DNA from 4 places in the Rhizobium aouanii genome. Region 1 is predicted to be linked to each of the others. Evidence: predicted binding sites of a transcription regulator. Region 1 holds the regulator's gene; each other region holds the start of a gene.
The links. The regulator LexA, encoded in region 1, represses DNA repair genes until DNA is damaged. The targets are predictions, from matches to a motif close to TGTTCNNNNTGTGTTCNG.
Positions count from the first base shown of each region.

Region 2: V8P77_RS32145 (helicase-related protein) is a predicted target of LexA. The motif match lies at 2,569-2,586, and genes of this name have one in related genera.
Region 3: V8P77_RS25045 (PA0069 family radical SAM protein) is a predicted target of LexA. The motif match lies at 2,305-2,322, and genes of this name have one in related genera.
Region 4: dinB (DNA polymerase IV) is a predicted target of LexA. The motif match lies at 2,932-2,949, and genes of this name have one in related genera.

Region 1 covers NZ_JBAMYD010000003.1:232,173-237,080, forward strand. Annotated here, with positions in the region: gene V8P77_RS06975 (ComEC/Rec2 family competence protein) at 1-2,290, shown strand, start outside; gene lexA (transcriptional repressor LexA) at 2,271-2,990, opposite strand; gene V8P77_RS06985 (VOC family protein) at 3,190-4,086, shown strand; gene kdsA (3-deoxy-8-phosphooctulonate synthase) at 4,083-4,908, shown strand, end outside.
Region 2 covers NZ_JBAMYD010000027.1:20,615-25,522, forward strand. Annotated here, with positions in the region: gene V8P77_RS32125 (acetyl-CoA C-acetyltransferase) at 1-216, shown strand, start outside; gene V8P77_RS32130 (beta-ketoacyl-ACP reductase) at 284-1,009, shown strand; gene V8P77_RS32135 (YMGG-like glycine zipper-containing protein) at 1,497-1,757, opposite strand; gene V8P77_RS32140 (DUF3309 family protein) at 1,785-1,940, opposite strand; gene V8P77_RS32145 (helicase-related protein) at 2,749-4,908, shown strand, end outside.
Region 3 covers NZ_JBAMYD010000015.1:155,752-160,659, forward strand. Annotated here, with positions in the region: gene V8P77_RS25025 (4-(cytidine 5'-diphospho)-2-C-methyl-D-erythritol kinase) at 1-652, shown strand, start outside; gene moaB (molybdenum cofactor biosynthesis protein B) at 652-1,203, shown strand; gene V8P77_RS25035 (hypothetical protein) at 1,219-1,554, opposite strand; gene V8P77_RS25040 (glycosyltransferase family 2 protein) at 1,733-2,251, opposite strand; gene V8P77_RS25045 (PA0069 family radical SAM protein) at 2,391-3,548, shown strand; gene rnhB (ribonuclease HII) at 3,772-4,461, shown strand; gene V8P77_RS25055 (F0F1 ATP synthase subunit B) at 4,812-4,908, opposite strand, start outside.
Region 4 covers NZ_JBAMYD010000033.1:5,130-10,037, reverse strand. Annotated here, with positions in the region: gene V8P77_RS33820 (VWA domain-containing protein) at 1-312, shown strand, start outside; gene V8P77_RS33815 (hypothetical protein) at 288-2,381, shown strand; gene V8P77_RS33810 (hypothetical protein) at 2,510-2,818, opposite strand; gene dinB (DNA polymerase IV) at 2,996-4,084, shown strand; gene V8P77_RS33800 (hypothetical protein) at 4,216-4,518, shown strand; gene V8P77_RS33795 (sialidase family protein) at 4,535-4,908, shown strand, end outside.

The DNA.
Region 1 (4,908 bases):
CGCAGCCTCTCACTTGCTGCGTGCCGGCATGCGCATGCTGGGCGAGGAGGCGGACCATGGCCGCCTGCTGCTGTTCTCGCCGGTCTTCCTCGGCGCCGGGTCAGCCGTCTGGTTTCTCGCGGCATCGGATTTTCCTCTCATTGCATCGCTGCTCTGCCTGTTGGCGCTGACCGTGGCGGTTCTCATTGCCAGCCGCCGGGCCGCGGTGCGGGCAACGCTGCTTGCGCTTTCGCTCGTGGCCTGCGGCATGGTCACGGCGCAGTTCGAGAGCCGGCGGGCTTCCACAGTGATCCTCGATTCCGCCGTGACGACGACGGTGACCGGCCGCGTCGAGCGGCGCGAAGGCGACGGTCGCGGGCGGTGGCGCTACATTCTTGCCGTCACCGGCACTGAGGCGCCACAGGTGAAGCGGCGGCCGGAACGTATCACCGCGATCGCCCGCGGCGCGGACGCGGCCTTCGAGATCGGCGATCTCATCACCGGCAGGGCGCGGCTGACGCCGCCGGCGGGCCCAGCTCTTCCCGAGCTCAACGACTTCTCCTTCAGTGCCTATTTCGATGGCATCGGCGCCAACGGTTTCTTCTACGGTGCACCGACGAAGGTCGATGCGCAGGCAGCTCCCCAGGCTGCAAGATCGACGGCGGAAGCGCTGCTCGAAGGGCTCTACCGGTTGCGCAGCGGCATTGGCGACCGCATAAGGTCAATCCTGCCCGGCGACACCGGCGCTTTTGCCGCTGCTCTGGTGACGGACGAGCGGCGGGCCATTTCGGATGCGACGACGGAGGCGCTGCGCCAGTCCGGTCTGGCTCATATCATCGCCATCTCCGGTCTCAACATGGCGCTATCGGCCGGCATCTTCTTCGTCGGCTTCCGGATGCTGCTCAGCCTCTTTCCCGGCATCGTTGAGGCCTACCCGACGAAGAAGATCGCTGCCGCCGGCGCGCTCATCGCCGTCACCGCCTATTTCCTGATCTCGGGCTTTGCGGTCTCTGCCGAGCGCGCTTTCATCATGATGGCCATCATGTTGATTGCGGTCTTCTTCGACCGGCCGTCGATCAGCCTGCGCAATGTCGCTCTCTCCGCACTCGTCATCATCGTCATTTCGCCGTCCGAGGTTTTGGGTCCGAGCTTCCAGATGTCTTTTGCCGCGACATTGGCGCTGGTCTCGGGTTATCAGCTGTGGAAGGACCGGCGCGTCCGCGAAAACGCCTTCCTGAAGCTGCCGATCATCAGGCCTTTCGTTACGATTGCAGGCTTCTTCGGCGGCGTCTTCCTGACCTCGCTGATCGGCGGTTTTTCCACCGCGCTGTTTTCGATCGAGCATTTTCATCGCCTGACCGCCTACGGCCTGCCGGCAAACCTCGCGACAATGCCGATCATCTCCTTCATCGTCATGCCGGCCGGCCTGCTGGCGATGCTGCTCATGCCTTTCGGTCTGGATGTTTTGCCCTGGAAGGTCGTCGGATTCGGCCTCGATCTGGTGATCGCGGTGGCAAAGACGGTGTCCGGCTGGGATGGTAATATCGACGTCGGCCGCTTGCCAGCCTGGTATTTCGCTGTCGCAGTGGCAGGCTTTCTGCTGCTGACGCTGCTCCGCACCCGCTTGCGCCATGTCGGCACATCGATCATCGCGGTTTCAACGCTCATCCTGTTGCTTCTGCCGGTTCCCCGGCCGCCGGATCTGGTGATTTCGGAGGATGGCAGTCTCGTTGCAATCGTCGAGGCGGCGGCAATGGCTTCCAACCGTGAAAGACCGCCGGATTTCATCTTCGATCAGTGGCAGAGAGCGCTGGTCCTGCCGAGGCATGATCCGCCGAAGATGCTGGATGGTCCTGCTCTCCCAACGCAGGGAGAAGATCGCCGCGTCAGGCTTTCCCGCGATCAGCAGAACGAAGCAAGGACCGCGATGCGGTCGGCCGCAGCGGGCGGTGACGCAAACCGCTTTTCCTGCGTCAAGAAGGCCTGGTGCACATCAAGGCTTGGCAATGGTCAGGTGGTAACCGTCATCGACAACGCCGCCTACCTCGGCCCGGCATGCGACGCGGCCGATATCGTCGTGACGTCGGTCCGCTTTCGCTTCAACAGCTGCCGCTCAGGCGCGACGCTCTTCACCGGTGAAACGCTGCGCAGAACCGGTTCTATCGAGTTGCGCTTCACGGACGCTGGCCTCGAGGTCGCAACGGCATTCGATGCATTGTCGCGGCCATGGATGCGCCATCGCGCCTATGACTGGCGCAGCAATAGTTTTACCGAATCGGGCCTGGCCAATGTCAGTGATAGCGGCGAATGAGACCGACAAGTTTGCCCTGAACCTTGACACGGTCCGGCCCGAAGATCCGGGTCTCGTAAGCCGGATTGGCGGCCTCCAGTGCGATCGAGGCGCCCTTGCGGCGGAAGCGCTTGAGTGTCGCTTCTTCGTCGTCGACCAGAGCAACGACGATGTCGCCAGGACTTGCGGTGCTGCCGTTGCGGATTATCACGGTGTCGCCGTCGAAGATGCCGGCGTCGATCATCGAATCGCCCTTGACCTCGAGCGCATAATGTTCACCGGAGCCGAGCATGTCGGCCGGAACGACGATGTCGTGGGTATTGTTCTGGATCGCTGAAATCGGCACACCGGCAGCGATTCGGCCCATGACCGGCACGGAGACCGAGTTGCCGTTGTCGGCGACGGGCTTCGCGGGAGCAGGAGTGGCGACCGGCTGCGGTTTGCCGAGGCTGCCCTCGATGACGCTCGGCGAAAATCCGCGCCGGGGCTGAATGCTGGGGCTGTAGGCCTCCGGAAGCTTGATGACCTCGAGCGCGCGGGCGCGGTTCGGTAGGCGGCGAATGAAGCCTCGCTCCTCGAGCGCTGTAATCAAGCGATGAATCCCGGACTTGGAGGCGAGGTCCAGAGCATCTTTCATTTCGTCGAAAGATGGCGGAACGCCGGATTCCTTCATGCGCTCATGAATGAAAAGGAGAAGCTCCTGTTGTTTGCGCGTGAGCATCGACGTTGTGACCTCGTGATTGAAACAAATCCAGAACAGACACTATATGTTCCATATGTGTTCCGCAAGTAGCTAAATTTCCGTAAAACTTGGTGCCAACTCGTTGAGATTTTTATTTTCTTTCGCCGGATTGGGACACATCTCTTGCATTGAGGGGCGCGCCGTCGCACATCTCTTGCCGTTTGAGGGAGGGATAATCATGAGCGAGCATTCCGCCAAACCGCACCCGCTGGATCATGTCGTGCTGCCGGTCGTCAATATCGATCTGGCGCGCGAGAGGCTCGGCAAGCTCGGCTTCACCGTTGCCGCCGATGCGCGCCATCCCTTTGGAACGGAAAACGCCTGCGTCTTTTTTGCCGACAAGACCTATCTGGAGCCGCTCGGGATTGCGAGCGTCGAGGAGAGCGAGGCATCGGTGCGGCAAGGCAATGTCTTCACTGCCCGCAACCAGGCCTTCCGTTTCCGCTGTGGCGAGGAGGGGCTTTCGGGGCTGGCGTTCGGCAGCAAGGATGCCGGCATCGATCATCAGGATTTCGTCGGCGCCGGATCGAGCGCCGGCGAGATGCTGCAGTTCACCCGGCCGATGACGATGCCGGACGGTTCCGAGACGATTGCGGGCTTCAAGCTGGCTTTCGCCGGCGACCTGCGCGCGCCTGATCTCCTGCTTTTCACCGTCGAGCGCATCAATCCGCTACCGGCCGACCGGGCCGCGCTGGAGACGCATGCCAATGGTGTCACCGGCATAGTCGAGATCGCGCTTTGCGCACCTGATGCTGCCGCATTCGCTGCGTTCGTCAGCCTTGCCGTGGCGCAATCGGCAGTCGAGAAAACCGGTTTCGGCGTCACTATCGCGGCATCGAATGCGATAATCAGCCTGATGACGCCAGAAGGGCTGGAGGCCTATTTCGACATCGCCGGCTCATTCGCAGATCGCGGCCTGCGCGGCCGGGCAATCCTCTTTGCTGTCGCCGATCTTGCCGTGACAGAAGCGCATTTGGCTGCTAACGGGGTGACATACACGCGCAAGAACAATCGCATTCTGGTGAAGCCCGCGCCCGGGCAGGGCACGCTCTTCGCCTTCGAGGAAACACGATGAGCACTGATACGAATTCCGAGGTCAGGATTGGCGAAGGCCAAGGCCAGGTCACCTTTTCCAATACCGGCCGCCTGTCGCTGATTGCGGGGCCGTGCCAGATGGAGAGCCGCGACCACGCCTTCATGGTTGCCGGCATGCTGAAAGAGCTTTGCGCAAAGCTCGACATCGGCCTCGTCTACAAGAGCTCCTTCGACAAGGCTAACCGCACCTCGCTGTCGGCCGAGCGCGGTATCGGGATCGAAAAGGGTCTGGAGGTCTTTGCCGACCTCAAGAAGGAATTCGGTTTTCCCGTCCTGACCGACGTTCATACCGCCGAGCAATGCGCCGAGGTGGCAAGGGTCGTCGACGTCCTGCAGATTCCGGCCTTCCTCTGCCGCCAGACCGACCTTCTCATCGCCGCCGCCAAGACCGGCCGCGTCGTCAATGTCAAGAAGGGCCAGTTCCTCGCTCCCTGGGATATGAAGAACGTTCTGAAGAAGCTCAATGCCAGTGGCAATCCGAACGTGCTGCTGTGCGAGCGCGGCGCCTCATTCGGCTACAATACGCTGGTCTCCGACATGCGTTCGCTGCCGATCATGGCGGCGATGGGCGCGCCCGTTATTTTCGATGCAACCCATTCCGTGGCGCAGCCGGGCGGGCAGGGCGAATCCTCCGGCGGGCAGCGGGAATTCGTGGAAACCCTGGCGCGCGCAGCGGTGGCTACCGGTATCGCCGGTGTCTTCGTCGAAACCCATCAGGACCCCGACAATGCCCCTTCCGACGGCCCGAACATGGTCTATCTCAAGGACATGCCGCGGCTTCTCGAAAAGCTGCTTGCCTTCG
Region 2 (4,908 bases), on a different contig from region 1:
CAAGCCTGCGCCGTCACCAAAGATCTCGGATGGGATCCGTCGATCGTCAACGTCAATGGCGGAGCGATCGCGATCGGCCATCCGATCGGCGCCTCGGGTGCGCGCATTCTCAACACGCTGCTGTTCGAAATGAAGCGCCGCGGCGCGAAGAAGGGTCTTGCCACGCTTTGCATCGGCGGTGGCATGGGTGTGGCCATGTGCTTTGAAGCGCTTTAAATAGCATGCGATCCATATTTGAAGATCCCGCCAAGCGGCGGGGCAAAAAAACAAAAGGGAGCGGAACATGAGCAGAGTGGCTTTGGTCACCGGGGGTACACGCGGCATCGGCGCGGCAATATCCATGGCACTGAAAAATGCCGGATACAGGGTCGCCGCCAGCTATGCCGGCAACGACGAGAAGGCCAAAGCCTTCCACGACGTTACCGGCGTTCCGGTGTTCAAATGGGATGTTTCGGATTACCTCGCCTGCGGCGAAGGAATTGCCAGGGTCGAAAGCGAGATCGGCCCGGTCGAAATCCTCGTCAACAATGCCGGCATCACCCGCGACGCGATGTTCCACAAGATGACGCAGCAGCAATGGCACGAGGTGATCAATACCAACCTCACCGGCCTGTTCAACATGACGCATCAGGTCTGGACCGGCATGCGTGACCGCAGCTTCGGCCGTATCGTCAATATCTCGTCGATCAACGGGCAGAAGGGCCAGATGGGCCAGGTGAACTATTCGGCGGCCAAGGCGGGCGATCTCGGCTTCACCAAGGCGCTGGCCCAGGAAGGGGCGAACAAGAATATCACCGTCAACGCTATTTGCCCCGGTTACATCGGAACGGAAATGGTGCTTGCCGTGCCGGAGAAGGTGCTGAACGAACGCATCATTCCGCAGATCCCCGTCGGCCGTCTCGGCGAACCGGAAGAGATCGCGCGTTGCGTCACCTTCCTCGTCTCCGACGATGCCGGCTTCATCACCGGTTCGACGCTGACGGCCAATGGCGGACAGTTCTTCGCCTAGGCATTTCTGTCTTCGAGTCGACAGTAGAGATTAGATTCAAAGCGATAGCGCGTCCGGCAGGACGCGCTATCGCTGTTTTTGAACGTCTCTCGTGATGCCGGTTTGTGGCCGGTGTAGTGGTGCGTTTTCGGGAAGATCAAGAGCGGCGGTCTGTGTTCGGATGTCTCTGTGTCCGAACTTTGGCCGGCACTTTGCGCAGCGAGCGATTTTCGCCGCTGAGGGCTGATGTCGCGGTCGTCAGGAAAGCCGATGTAATCAGAACCGCGACGAGAGAATTAAGCAAAATCTGGGTCATTGGAGGCGTTCCTTTCAGCTGCGCCGGGCGGCTCTGCCTGTCCGTTGCACTCGTGAAGGAAATATGTATCTGCCCGTTGGGCGGTGGTAGGTTTGACTTTCGCAACCGTTTGTCAACGTCACATTGACGGATGCGGCAGGCCAAAAAAAACGGGCGCCAAGGCGCCCGTCGGGAGTCCGATATGCTTGCCGATCAGTAGCGGCAACGGGCCTCGTAGCGGCGGCCGTAGCGGTCACGATAGACGCAGTAGCCGCGTCGTTCGACCGACTGGCCGATGAGAGCGCCGGTCAGACCGCCGGCAACGGCGCCGACGGCGGCGCCACCCCAGCTGTTGGTGACGGCACCGCCGATGACCGCACCGGTGCCGGCACCGATCGCCGTACCTTGCTCGGTCGCTGTGCAGGACGCCAAGGCGCCGACGAGGGCACCAATAAGAACAATCTTCTTCATCATGTCGTAACTCCCCAGGTTAGTTGGGCTTTAGATGCGGCCCATTAGTACAAGGATAATGATAATCACGAGAACTAGCCCCAAACCGCCGGAAGGTCCATAGCCCCAGCCACGGCTATAACCCCAATTCGGCAAGGCTCCGATCAAGAGCAGAATGAGGATAATAAGAAGTATCGTGCCAAGCATGGTGTGTTTCCTTCATTTCATCCGCAATTTGGATGGACGAGAAACACGCATTGGCGATTTTTGTTCCCGGTTGAGCTCTGGAAATGTGACGAAGCCTGATTCACGGTTTAATTTCCGTCTTCTCGTAAAAATGCCGCTATGGTTAAAAAGACATTTAAATACAATATGTTGCGGTGAACAAAGCGGGAAAATCGCGATGTCGCCGATTCGTCAGCGATTCGTTCCGTTTTTGATCGGCGAGCCGAGATTGGCCGCCCTGACTTAACGCTATCTGAATCCGGCGCTTGAAAGATTAATACTGATACGACGAGGCGGAGCGAGGCGATCTGCTGCCAATGCGCATCTAGGGCCTGGACCTGATAGCGCTACCATATCTGGCCGTGAACGAAAGGCGAAAATGGCGGCGTCAGCGATTCGTCTCCGATTCGTTCCGGCTTTGGTCGAGAGGTTAATTCAGTCGGATTTTCGCCCGTTCGAGGATCGGGCGAAGATCGTCACTCACGACGACGAAGATAGGAACAGGAGGGAGTCTTGCGATTCAGCATGTAGTGGGAAAAAGTGATTCAAAATCAATACTTAGCCGTGAACAAAAGCTGAATCAGCGGGAGTCGTCGATTCGTCGCTGATTCGTTCTCACGCTGTTCCGAATCGGAAATTCGCGCGTTTCGGACGACTCGCAAAGGTCGTAATCCCCGAGGCATTTTGAAATCTGCCCTTGCGTTTGCGGCGGCAGCTGTCCATGTGTTGTCCAGCTTCCATCGGGAGCCAAGATTTTCCTGGGGCCACCCCGCCTCATTTGCATGGACCCATGACTCTGACTTCGCAGCCGATGATTCTGAGTGGGCGCGGTGTGACCGCGGTGCTCGGGCCGACCAATACCGGCAAGACCCATTATGCCATCGAGCGCATGGTCGCGCACGGGACGGGCGTGATCGGCCTGCCGCTCCGGCTGCTGGCGCGCGAGGTCTATACGCGGGTGGTCGAGAAGGTTGGCGCGCAGAATGTGGCGCTGGTGACCGGCGAGGAAAAGATTTCGCCGCCCAATGCCCGTTTTTCCGTCTGCACGGTCGAGGCGATGCCGCGCGAGACCAAGGCCGCCTTCGTCGCGATCGACGAGGTGCAGCTCGCCGGCGATCTCGAGCGCGGCCATATCTTCACCGACCGCATCCTGCATCTGCGCGGCCGCGAGGAAACTCTGCTGCTCGGCGCGGCGACGATGCGGCCGATCCTGCAGCAGCTCCTGCCCGGCATCACTATCGTCGAGCGGCCGCGGCTTTCGCATCTTTTCTATGCCGGGCAGAAGAAGATCACCCGGCTGCCGCAGCGCTCGGCCATCGTCGCCTTCTCCGCCGACGAGGTCTATGCCATCGCCGAGCTCATCCGCCGGCAGCGCGGTGGCGCGGCGGTGGTGCTCGGTGCGCTCAGCCCGCGCACCCGTAATGCGCAGGTTGCGCTCTATCAGGCGGGCGACGTCGAATATCTGGTGGCGACCGATGCGATTGGCATGGGCCTCAACCTCGATGTCGATCACGTCGCCTTTGCCCAGGACCGGAAATTCGACGGTTACCAGTTCCGCAATCTCAATCCGGGTGAACTCGGCCAGGTCGCCGGGCGCGCCGGGCGGCACGTGCGGGACGGGACCTTCGGCGTCACCGGGCAAGTCGCGCCCTTCGACGACGAGCTGGTGCAGCGCATCGAGGGGCATGAATTCGACAACGTCAAGGTTTTGCAGTGGCGGACGACGGAGATGGACTTCTCCTCTATCGCGTCGCTGCGCGCCAGCCTCGAGGCGGGTCCGCGCGTGCCGGGGCTGACGCGGGCGCTGCCTGCGGTCGACCAGCAGGCGCTGGAACAGCTATCGCGTTATCCCGAGGTCATCGATCTCGCCGACAGGCCGGCGCGCGTCGAAAAACTCTGGGAGGCTTGCGCGCTTCCCGACTATCGGCGTATCACCCCAGCACAACATGCCGATCTTATCTCGACCCTCTTTTCCGATCTCGTCCGCTATGGCACGGTGAACGAGCAGTTTCTTGCGGAGCAGGTTCATCGCTCCGATCGAACAGATGGCGAAATTGACACGCTTTCGGCGCGAATCGCGCAGATAAGAACCTGGACCTACGTTTCGAATCGGCCCGGTTGGCTTGCCGATCCGACACACTGGCAGGAAAAGACGCGGGAAATCGAAGATCGATTGTCCGACGCGTTACATGAAAGGTTGACGAAACGCTTTGTTGATCGCAGGACATCTGTGCTCATGAAGCGCCTGAGAGAGAATGCGATGCTGGAAGCTGAAATCAGTGTGAATGGCGATGTCTTCGTTGAAGGACATCATGTAGGGCAGTTGAGCGGATTCCGTTTCACGCCGGTGGCGGGAACGGACGGACCGGATGCCAAGGCGGTTCAGGCTGCGTCGCAGAAGGCGCTCGGGCTCGAGTTCGAAGCCCGCGCGGCCCGGATGCATGCCGCCGGCAACAGCGATCTGGTGATCGGTTCGGATGGGTTGATCCGTTGGCTGGGCGACCCGGTGGCGCGGCTTTCGGGCAGCGATCACATCATGCGTCCGCGCGTGATTCTGCTGGCCGACGAGCAACTGACGGGCAATGCCCGCGATCACGTTGCCGCCCGCATCGAGCGCTTCGTCAATCATCATATCAGCACGGTGCTGAAGCCGCTCGATGATCTGTCGCGCGCCGAGGACCTGCAGGGTCTCGCCAAGGGGCTTGCCTTCCAGCTCGTCGAGAATCTCGGGGTGCTCTTCCGCCGCGATGTGACCGAGGAGGTGAAGTCGCTGGATCAGGAGGCCCGCGCCTCCATGCGCCGCTACGGCGTGCGTTTCGGCGCCTATCATATCTTCGTTCCGGCACTTCTGAAGCCGGCGCCGGCTGAACTCATCACGCTGCTCTGGGCGCTGAAGAACGACGGTCTCGACAAGCCGGGCTACGGCGATCTGATTCCGGTGCTTGCCGCC
Region 3 (4,908 bases), on a different contig from region 1:
CCGCGACCTCCTGCGCGCGGCAATCGGTCCCCTCGCCTTTCCCGTCCGCATCCATCTCGAAAAGAACCTGCCGATCGCCTCCGGCATCGGCGGTGGCTCGGCCGATGCGGCAGCAACGCTGCGCGGGCTGATGCGGCTCTGGGGCACGACATTATCGGCGGAGACGCTTGCCGCGCTGGCCCTGAGGCTCGGCGCCGACGTGCCGATGTGCCTGGAGAGCCGGCCGCTGATTGCCCGCGGCATCGGCGAAAAGATCGAACCCGTGCCTCAGCTTCCGACCTTTGCCATGGTGCTCGCCAATCCGCTGAAGGGCGTCTCGACGCCTGAGGTTTTCCGCCGGCTGGCGACAAAGAACAATCCGGCCCTGAGCCTGGCACAGAGCCCGTCTCAGACTGCCGACTGGCTCGCGGCGATTGCTGCGGCCCGCAACGACCTGGAGCCACCGGCGCGCGAACTCGTGCCCGAGATTTCGGAGATCTCGGCGATGCTGCACGCTCACGGTGCGCTGTTGACCCGCATGTCCGGTTCCGGCGCCACCTGCTTCGGCATCTTTGCGAGCATGACTGCTGCCGAAGATGCGGCGGCAGCTCTTCACGACAAGCGCCCTGGCTGGTATTTCCAGGCGACGGAAACGGTTTCGGGAGGCGCATGATGGCAGGTCTGGACGAAAAGCGGCCCTTCATCGCGGTCGGCATTGCGGTTCTCACGGTCTCGGATACCCGCACGCCGGAGACGGACAAGTCAGGCGACACGCTGGCGGCGCGGATCACGGAGGCGGGGCATAGGCTGGTCGACCGGGCGATCGTGCCCGATGATCGCGAAAAGATTGCCGCGCAGGTGACGGCCTGGACTGAGAGAGAAGACATAGACGTCGTCATCACCACAGGCGGCACCGGCTTTACCGGCCGCGATGTGACGCCCGAGGCGCTGGAGCCTTTGTTCGAAAAGCGGATGGACGGCTTTTCCGCCATCTTCCACCGGATCTCCTACGAGAAGATCGGCACGGCGACGATCCAGTCGCGCGCCACGGCAGGTGTTGCCAACGCCACCTTCATCTTCGTGCTGCCGGGTTCGCCCGGCGCCTGCCGGGATGCCTGGGACGGCATTCTGAAAGGACAGCTCGACTATCGCAGCGTGCCGTGCAATTTCGTCGAGATCATGCCGCGTCTGGACGAGCACCTGAAACGCGGTGCCACCAAATAGACCCATTTGCTTGCGCTATGTCGCAAGGCCCGGCAGGACGGGCATCGTGTCCCAGCTGTCACCCGACAGCAGGACGCAGCTTATGCCGTGAACATCCGTGATAATGAGTGTCCAGGTGCCGCTTTCGGCGGCATAGACCTCGAGAACGGCGTTCTGGTTGATCAGTCCGACCGCCGTGAGCTTTTCGGCGAAGTTCTTGTCTAGGAAATTGACGATTTCGGGTCGGCCTGCGCAACTGCGCATCATCTGCGATGCTGCCGAATGCGGATGCGCGATCACCAATGTCGGCAATATGACGGCCATGAGGCCGTAGATCATACCGCGTACGCCGTAGATCATACCGCGTGCCATGACGCACCTCCTTTCGCCGGGAACCCGGCAGAAGAGGAGATTTTCGCTGACCTGTTCTGCCGTTCACCGGCATTCCATGGCCATTCCGTTGCGAAGCGAGGCGCTTCGACGGCGCCATGCGCTAATTATAGCGCGAAATCCTATTGGGCGCCATCTTTTGCGCAGGCGATCGAGAGCCCTATCGCGCAGCGCGAGCGACCCAGGAGGGAATGAGTTCACTCGCCAGCCGACGCGGCTTCTGGCCCTTGACGAATTCGGTGAGCCGCATGCCGCTTTTGGCGGTGGCGAGTGCCAGCTTCTTCGGCATCAGCAAACCAAGCTCCAGCGGCGGCACGGCACGGCCGACACGCTGGAAGAACGGGCGCCTATAGCCACGCGAAGCGGTAAAGCGCGCCGGCAGCTTGTTCAGTGCGACATATTCGGCGATCTCATCGATCCAGCCGGCCTGGGGTCTGGCGCCCGGCTCGACGAAGAGCAGCCATTCGCCGCGCGCTGCGCGGACGATGTCCTTGATATCCCACTGCGAATGGAAGCGGCAGCCGGCGGCGTCGGCCACCCGCGAGGTGCCGTCGCGCGAGCCGTGATCGAGCACGACCACATCGCTCACCAGCCCCTCCACCGCGCCTGCCACCAATACCGATAAGGTCTGTGCCAGCTCAGATTCCTGATCCTGACATTCGAGAACAACCGTCAACATTGACTATTTATAATGCGCCGCACAAAATTTTGCCAGCAACGTTTTCCTTATTTTGTTCTTGCTTTGTTCTCGTTTTACGGATAGGAATTTAATCAGCAAAACGGGCGGAGGCGATGGCTTTCCGCCGCGGGAGAATCCGATGAGAGAGCAGTCCCTGGCAGGGCAGGCCGCATTCGCGCCTGCCAATACGGCAGATATTGCCGATGCGATGATCGTGTCCTCCGGCCTGAGAATCGAGGTCGACCGACGGCGTGGGCGTGGGGCGGGACTGAACCCGACAGGTCGGTTCGAGCCACTGCAGCGGGAGACCGTCGACGATGGCTGGCAGACTTGGGAAGAGCTGCCGCCTTTCAAGACGGAAGTGCAGGTCGAGAAGCCGCGCACGGCCATCACCCGCAACGAATCGCCGGACCTTTCCTTCGACCGCTCGATCAATCCCTATCGCGGCTGCGAGCACGGATGCATCTATTGTTTCGCCCGGCCGACACACGCCTATATGGGGCTTTCTGCGGGGCTCGATTTCGAGACGAAGCTCTTTGCCAAACCCGATGCGGCAAAACTGCTGGAGCGGGAGCTCGCCAAGCCGGGCTACAAGGTGCGGGTGATCGCGATCGGCACCAATACCGATCCCTATCAGCCGATCGAGAAGGAATGGCGCATCATGCGCGGCATTCTCGAGGTATTGAACAAGGCGAACCATCCGGTATCGATCGTCACCAAGTCGGCGATGATCCTGCGAGATCTCGACATCCTGCAGGAGATGGCGGCTAAGAACCTGGTGCGCGTCGGCATCTCGGTGACCACGCTGGATCGCAAGCTTGCCCGGACGATGGAGCCGCGTGCCGCCACGCCGCCGCGGCGGCTGGAGACGATCCGCACCCTTGCCGAAGCAGGCATCCAGACGGCTGTGATGGCCGCTCCGCTCATCCCGGCGCTGAACGACCACGAGCTGGAGCGCATCCTCGAATCGGCCAAGGCTGCCGGTGCTGCGGAGGCCAGCTATGTCATCCTCAGGCTGCCGCTCGAGGTCAGCCCGCTGTTTCGCGATTGGCTGCTGCAGCATTACCCCGATCGTTACCGGCATGTGATGTCGCTGGTGCGCTCGATGCGCGGCGGCAAGGATTACGATGCCGAATTCGGCAAGCGCATGAAGGGCGCCGGTCCCTATGCCTGGCAGATCGCCCGGCGCTTTGAAATGGCCGCCCGACGTTTCGAGCTGACGCGCCGCAGCGTGCCGCTGCGCGATGATCTGTTCGTGCCGCCGGATGGCAGCGGCGTACAGCTGTCGCTGCTCTGACATTTTATTTTTTACGCAATTCCGGACGGAAAACCGCTTCGCACTTTTCCTGGAATTGCTTCAAGCTTGCGCATCGGCATCTCGACAAAACCGCCCTGTTTTCGAGCCCGAGCGCAATTCCCGCGGATGGCCCTGACCGCCACCATCCGCCGGACCGGTCCCCGGCCGCCGCCCTGATCCGGGGACTTGCGGGAAATCGGGTTGGCGTGCGAGGTTCAGCCGCATGAAACCTCGCACGCCACCCGATTCTCCCCTGCTTTTCGACACGGCTCCGCTCGTGCCGGATTTCCGACTGGAACTCAAAGCCCGCAAGGCGGGCCACTGGCCGGTCGCCGGCGCCGACGAGGCTGGCCGCGGGCCGCTGGCGGGACCCGTCGTGGCGGCCGCCGTCATCCTTGATCCCCGGCGCATCCCTGAGGGTCTGAACGATTCCAAGCAGCTTTCGGCGCAACGGCGCGAGGAACTGTTCGTGCAGATTCTGGCGACCGCGACCGTCTCCATCGCCTCCTCGAGCTCGACGCGCATCGACGAGACGGATATCCGCAAGGCAAGTCTCGACGCCATGCGCCGGGCCATCTGCAGCCTCGCCATTCCGGCCAGCTACGTGCTGACCGACGGGCTCGACGTGCCGCCCGGCCTTGACTGCCCCGGACAGGCCGTGGTCAAGGGCGATGCCCGCTCGGTCTCGATCGCCGCCGCCTCGATCGTCGCCAAGGTGACGCGCGACCGGATGATGGCGCGGGCCCATAGCGTGTTTCCGGACTACGGCTTTGCGGCGCATGTGGGCTACGGCACGGCGCAGCACCGGGCCGGTATCGAGAGACACGGCCCCTGCTCGCTGCACCGGATGAGCTTCAGGCCGTTGCGCAAGACCGAGAACGGTCCTGAGACGGACGAGCTGCTTTCCGAATAGGTTATTCAAAAGATCGGGATTTGCGCGAGCTTGTCCCAATACTGTCCGGTTCACACCGAAGGCTGCCCCTCACCCTAACCCTCTCCCCGTAAACGGGGCGAGGGGACGTGCCCTGCGAGAGGTAGGCGGGGGACGGAGAGGCCCGCCGCATATCCCCTTCTCCCCGCCTGCGGGGAGAAGGTGGCGGCAGCCGGATGAGGGGCTGACGCTGGGTGAAGGCACCGGACCGCAGCGGGATTGACCGAACATATGCCGTCGATTGCAGAGGATCCTCGGCACGAGACCGAGTAATCAGCAAAAGAAAAGGCCGGGACATACCCGGCCTTTTCTCTCAATCTTTTGGAAGCAGTTCAGTTCAGCCGCGTCTTGACCTGGCCGACGGCATTGCCGAAGAGCTCGGACTGGATCTTGGTGTCGGCCCGCTTGGCAAGCACGGTTTCAGCAGCC
Region 4 (4,908 bases), on a different contig from region 1:
CAGCTCGGCGGCGGAACCGATATCGGCCGGGCCGTCGCCTATTGCGAGGCGACGCATATTGCCGAGCCGCAGCGGACGATCTTCGTGCTGGTCTCGGATTTTTGCGAAGGTGCGCCCGCCGCCCCGCTCTTTGCCGCGGTGCGGCGGCTTGCCGGCGCCCGGGTCAAGCTGCTCGGGCTTGCCGCTCTCGATGAGGCCGCCCGGCCGGCCTATGACCGGGATACCGCCACGCGGCTTGTCGATGCCGGCATGGAGATCGCGGCCCTGACGCCGGAACATTTCGCCGATTGGGTCGCGGGGCATATCAGGTGAAGCGGGGCGAGACGGAGAATCCCCAGCGTTTCGATGCCGCAGCCCTCAGCGACGAGGTGCTGGAAGCCGCCTCCTCCAAAGGCCTGCTGCGCCGCGCCCGCCGGGATGTGGAGGCCGGGCTCGTTCAGCTGTCCGGCTGGGATGGCGGGGCAGCCCTTGCCGAAGCCGACGGCGAGAGTGTGCGGCTCACCGCCGGTCCGCTGGCCTCGGCACGTTGCAGCTGCCCGGCGACCGGCCTTTGCCGGCATATTCTGGCGGGCATCATTTTCATCCGCGAGGCGGAAGAGGTAAGGCCGGCCGAGGAGCCAGACGCAGCCGAGATACCGGAGCCGATCTGCGCTGAAGCCATTCCGGATCCACATGCGGAAATCCTCTCGCTGAGCGAGGATGTCATCATTCGCGCCTTCGGCCGCGCCGCTTTTATCCAGGCGCAAACGCTGTTGGCGGAACTGGAACCGGGCGCGGTCAGGATCGAAACGAGCCCGAATGCCGTCCGCATCGCGCTGGGCGCCCACCATCAGGTGCTGTATCCCACCGGCGGCGGTCCTGCCGGCATGCTCTCCAAGGCGGCGACCTCGCAACGTGCGGCGCTGCACGCGGCAGCCCTTCTCGCCGTCCGCGGCCCCGGTGAGACGGTTGCTAGTGCCGAGCAAACGCCGGAAGGCAGAGCCACGTCCGGCACAATCGAAGACGCGGCCGCATTGCTGCGTGATGCCGCGCGCCAGGCGCTGTCGAAGGCGCCTGCCGGTCTCGAAGAGCGGATCGGCGATCTCGTCCTTTCCTCGCGCACTGAAGCGATGCCGCGGCTAGGCGGCGAGCTTCGCACCATCGCCGCGATGATCCGGCGAAGACGCGAGCGGCTGGATGCGGCCAATCCCGCCGAGCTTCTCGTCATGCTGGCGCGCGCCTATGCCTTGACGGAGGCGCTTCAAGCCTCGCCCGATGAGCCATTGCTCACCGGCGCGGCTGCCGAAGCGCCGCAGCCGCTGCCGGCGACCGAGCTCGTCGGCTGTGGCCTGCGCCTGTGGCAGGCCGACAGCGGCGCGCGCGGGGTGACCGGCTATTATCTCTCCATGGACGGCCGCAGCTTCAGCGCGACGCTGGCGCGTGGGGCCGGCAGCGATCCGGGTTTTGTGCCGCGCCATGCGGCCACCGCCGAGCCGGTCTTCGGCCGTTCGCTCGCAGCAATCGCCGGCTGCACCTTCCGCCTCGAGGGCGCCTCCGCCACCGGAGATGGCCGGCTGCAGACCGGCAGCGGCCGTGCCGAGCCTCTCGCGGCCGGCTGGAGTACGGCGGTGCAAGGGATCGAAGGCGCCGTCATCGATGACTGGAAGCAATGCGCCATCCGTCTTTCGAGTGCCTTCCGGCCGAAGCTCGCGGCACCGCCGCGCCGCGCCCTGCCGCTGATCCTGCGCCCTGCCGCTTTCGGCTCGCTGCGCTTCGACGGCGTCGCGCAGGTCGGGCGCTGGCCGGTGCGGGACCGCGAGGGGGCCTGGCTGGAACTGGAGATCGAAGGCGACGAACGGCTGGAGGCCCATTTCGCGCTGCTTGGCGCGATCGGCGACCGTCAGCCGCCGCTGCTCGCCATCCTCGCCGAAGCCCGCGGCGCTGATATCGTGCTCTCGCCGCTCGCTTTCGGAACCGACAGCCTGACCTTCCTCGACCTGCCGCCGCCGGCGCCAACGACGACGGCGCAAAAGCCGAGCCTGCTCTCGCGCCTGACCAAAAGCTTGTCGCTGCCCGGCGTGCCGGAGCGCAAACCGATGCGTTTCGAAGCGCTGGCCCGCCCGCAGGCCGCCAGCCGGCGGCTGATCTCCACCGCCTTCGACGAAATCCTGGCGCTCGCCGAACTCGGCGGCCGCATGGAGGATCCGGAGCGGCTGCAGCGCATGCAACGCCTGGGGCGCACGCTCGACGACGCCGGCCTGGCGCTTCCCGGCCGCCTCGTCGGCCAATTGGCCGCCGCCTCCGGCCAGACACGCGCCGACCGCCTGCTGCGCGCCGCCTACGCTCTCGACCTGCTCGCCCGCATCGATCCGCATTTGCCGTTTGTGCGCGTGCTGCCTTGAGGCAATTTCCGGGATCTCAACCACCATGAACAAGCTTCGAGCTCGGAGAGTCATTCGCCGCCGAAAACGCATTCGCGGTCTGCTTGAAATTGCGCTTGGCGCGGATTTCGAGAGGTTATCGATCATGCTCAGCGGCTCGATACACGCACTGCGCCGGCGGCTCGGAGGCTGCGCTGGACGGCGGCGACTTGGGCGGATGCGATATCCGCCGATACCTCGATCTCGCCTTCGAGCGGCGCATCGCGACGGGCGCCATCGTCATGAGAGATATCCCCGCCTGATGGCGCCGAACCGGCACTGTTCCGGTCGCTTGCCGACTGGATAAAGATGTCGGGCCTCGAAACCCCATGCTGCTGAACCAGATGTTCGACCGCGAGATCAGCGGCTTCGCGTGTTTCGAATGTGGCTCGGATCGTGATCGTGCTGTCGTCCGCCATTGGCTGCCTCCTGTTTTGATGTCCACAGGATGAGAACGCCCTGGGCGGCTGGTAGTTCGACGGCAGGTCCGGGCCCCCATTGGAATTGTTGATATCGCCTCCCAAGCCTGCTATGTTCTGTGTTTGTTTCGGCGCGCAATTTCAGATGCCGATCCCATCGCGATCGCTGAAACCGCCATGAACGAGACAAGCTCACCTCCCGTCCGGAAAATCGTCCATGTCGACATGGATGCTTTTTATGCGTCGGTCGAGCAGCGCGATAATTCGGACTTGCGCGGCAAACCGATTGCCGTCGGCGGGTCGGCCGCCCGGGGTGTGGTGGCGGCGGCGAGCTATGAGGCCCGTAAATACGGTGTTCACTCGGCAATGCCGTCGGTGACTGCCAAGCGCAAATGCCCTGAGCTGATCTTCGTGCCGCCGCGCTTTGCCGTCTACAAGGCGGTGTCGCAGCAGATCCGTGAGATCTTTGCCGAATACACGCCGCTGATCGAGCCGCTGTCGCTCGACGAGGCCTATCTCGATGTGACGCAAAATCTGAAAGGCATGACGATCGCCACCGAGGTCGCTCTGGAGATTCGCGCCAAGATCAAGCAAGTCACCGGCCTCAACGCGTCGGCCCGCATTTCCTACAACAAGTTCCTTGCCAAGATGGCGAGCGACCTCAACAAGCCGAACGGCCAGGCTGTCATCACGCCGAAGAACGGGCCGGCCTTCGTCGAGCAGCTCCCCGTCCGGAAATTCCATGGCGTCGGACCGGCGACCACTGAGAAGATGCACCAACTCGGGATCGACACAGGCGCCGACCTCAAGGAGAAGACGCTCGAGTTCCTCGTCGAGCATTTCGGCAAGTCGGGACCCTATTTTTACGGCATCGCCCGCGGCATCGACGAGCGCCAGGTCAAGCCCGACCGGGTGCGCAAATCCGTCGGCGCCGAAGATACCTTCTCACAGGACCTCCACGCCTTTGAGCCTGCTCGCGAGGGGCTCCAGCCGCTGATCGAAAAGGTGTGGGGTTACTGCGAGGCCAACGGGATCGCCGCCAAGACGGTGACGCTCAAGGTGAAATATGCCGACTTCAGCCAGATCACCCGCAGCAAGACGGTTCTGGCACCCCTGCCGGCAATCGCCGACCTCGAGGATCTGGTCAACCTGCTGCTCGCGCCGATCTTTCCGCCGGGAAAGGGCATACGGCTGCTCGGTGTCACGCTCTCTTCGCTTGAAGGACGTGCACCGGCCGCGGAACCGCAATTGCGGCTGGCTTTTTAGACCACCGGCATCGGCTGCCACAGGCGACGACCGTCCGTCACCGCATTGGTTTTCATCCACCCATCCGCGATTTCGAGCTGGGTCGGAACCTCGTCAGACCTGCGAAGTTTGCGGGACGAGGAGAATTCCACATGCATCTGATACAGTTGTTTATTCCGGCAGCGCCGCACGCGGCGATCGACATCGAAGACATTATCGCGATGATTCAGCGCGAGATGACGGAGCGCCATGGCGGGGCGACTTCATACCTTAATTCCCCGGCAAAGGGGTTTTGGTCCAATGGCGAGGGCACTGAAGAAGATACGGTCATCGTCATCGAAGTGATGGTGAACAGTCTCGATCGGGCCTGGTGGCGCCAATACCGGCGCAAACTCGAACAGCTGCTCGGGCAGGAAGAATTGCTTGTGCGGGCACTTCCAGTCGAAACGCTCTGACCGTCTGGAAGCTTCCATGGACACGCAGTTCCGCAATCTCGAAATCTATCGCAGACGCGGCGAGTTCGCGGGCTGGCCGGCAAATTATGGTCTCTGGTCGTGGGGTGACGAAATGGTCGTCGTCTTCGCGCGCGGCAAACTCGGAGCGAAGGGGGAGTTGCACGAATTGGACCGTGATTACCCATTCCTACCCTGGCAGGCACGCAGCCTGGACGGCGGACTGACATGGATGGACGAGCCGTTCTGCGGCCGCGTGCCGGGTGGGCTCTCGCTTTCGGCCGACGAGCATTTGAACGACGAGCTCAAGGTCCGTCCCCGTCTGTCGGTTCGTGAAGACCTCTGCTCGATTGCCGATCCCATAGACTTTCTGGACGCCGAGACGATCGTCAT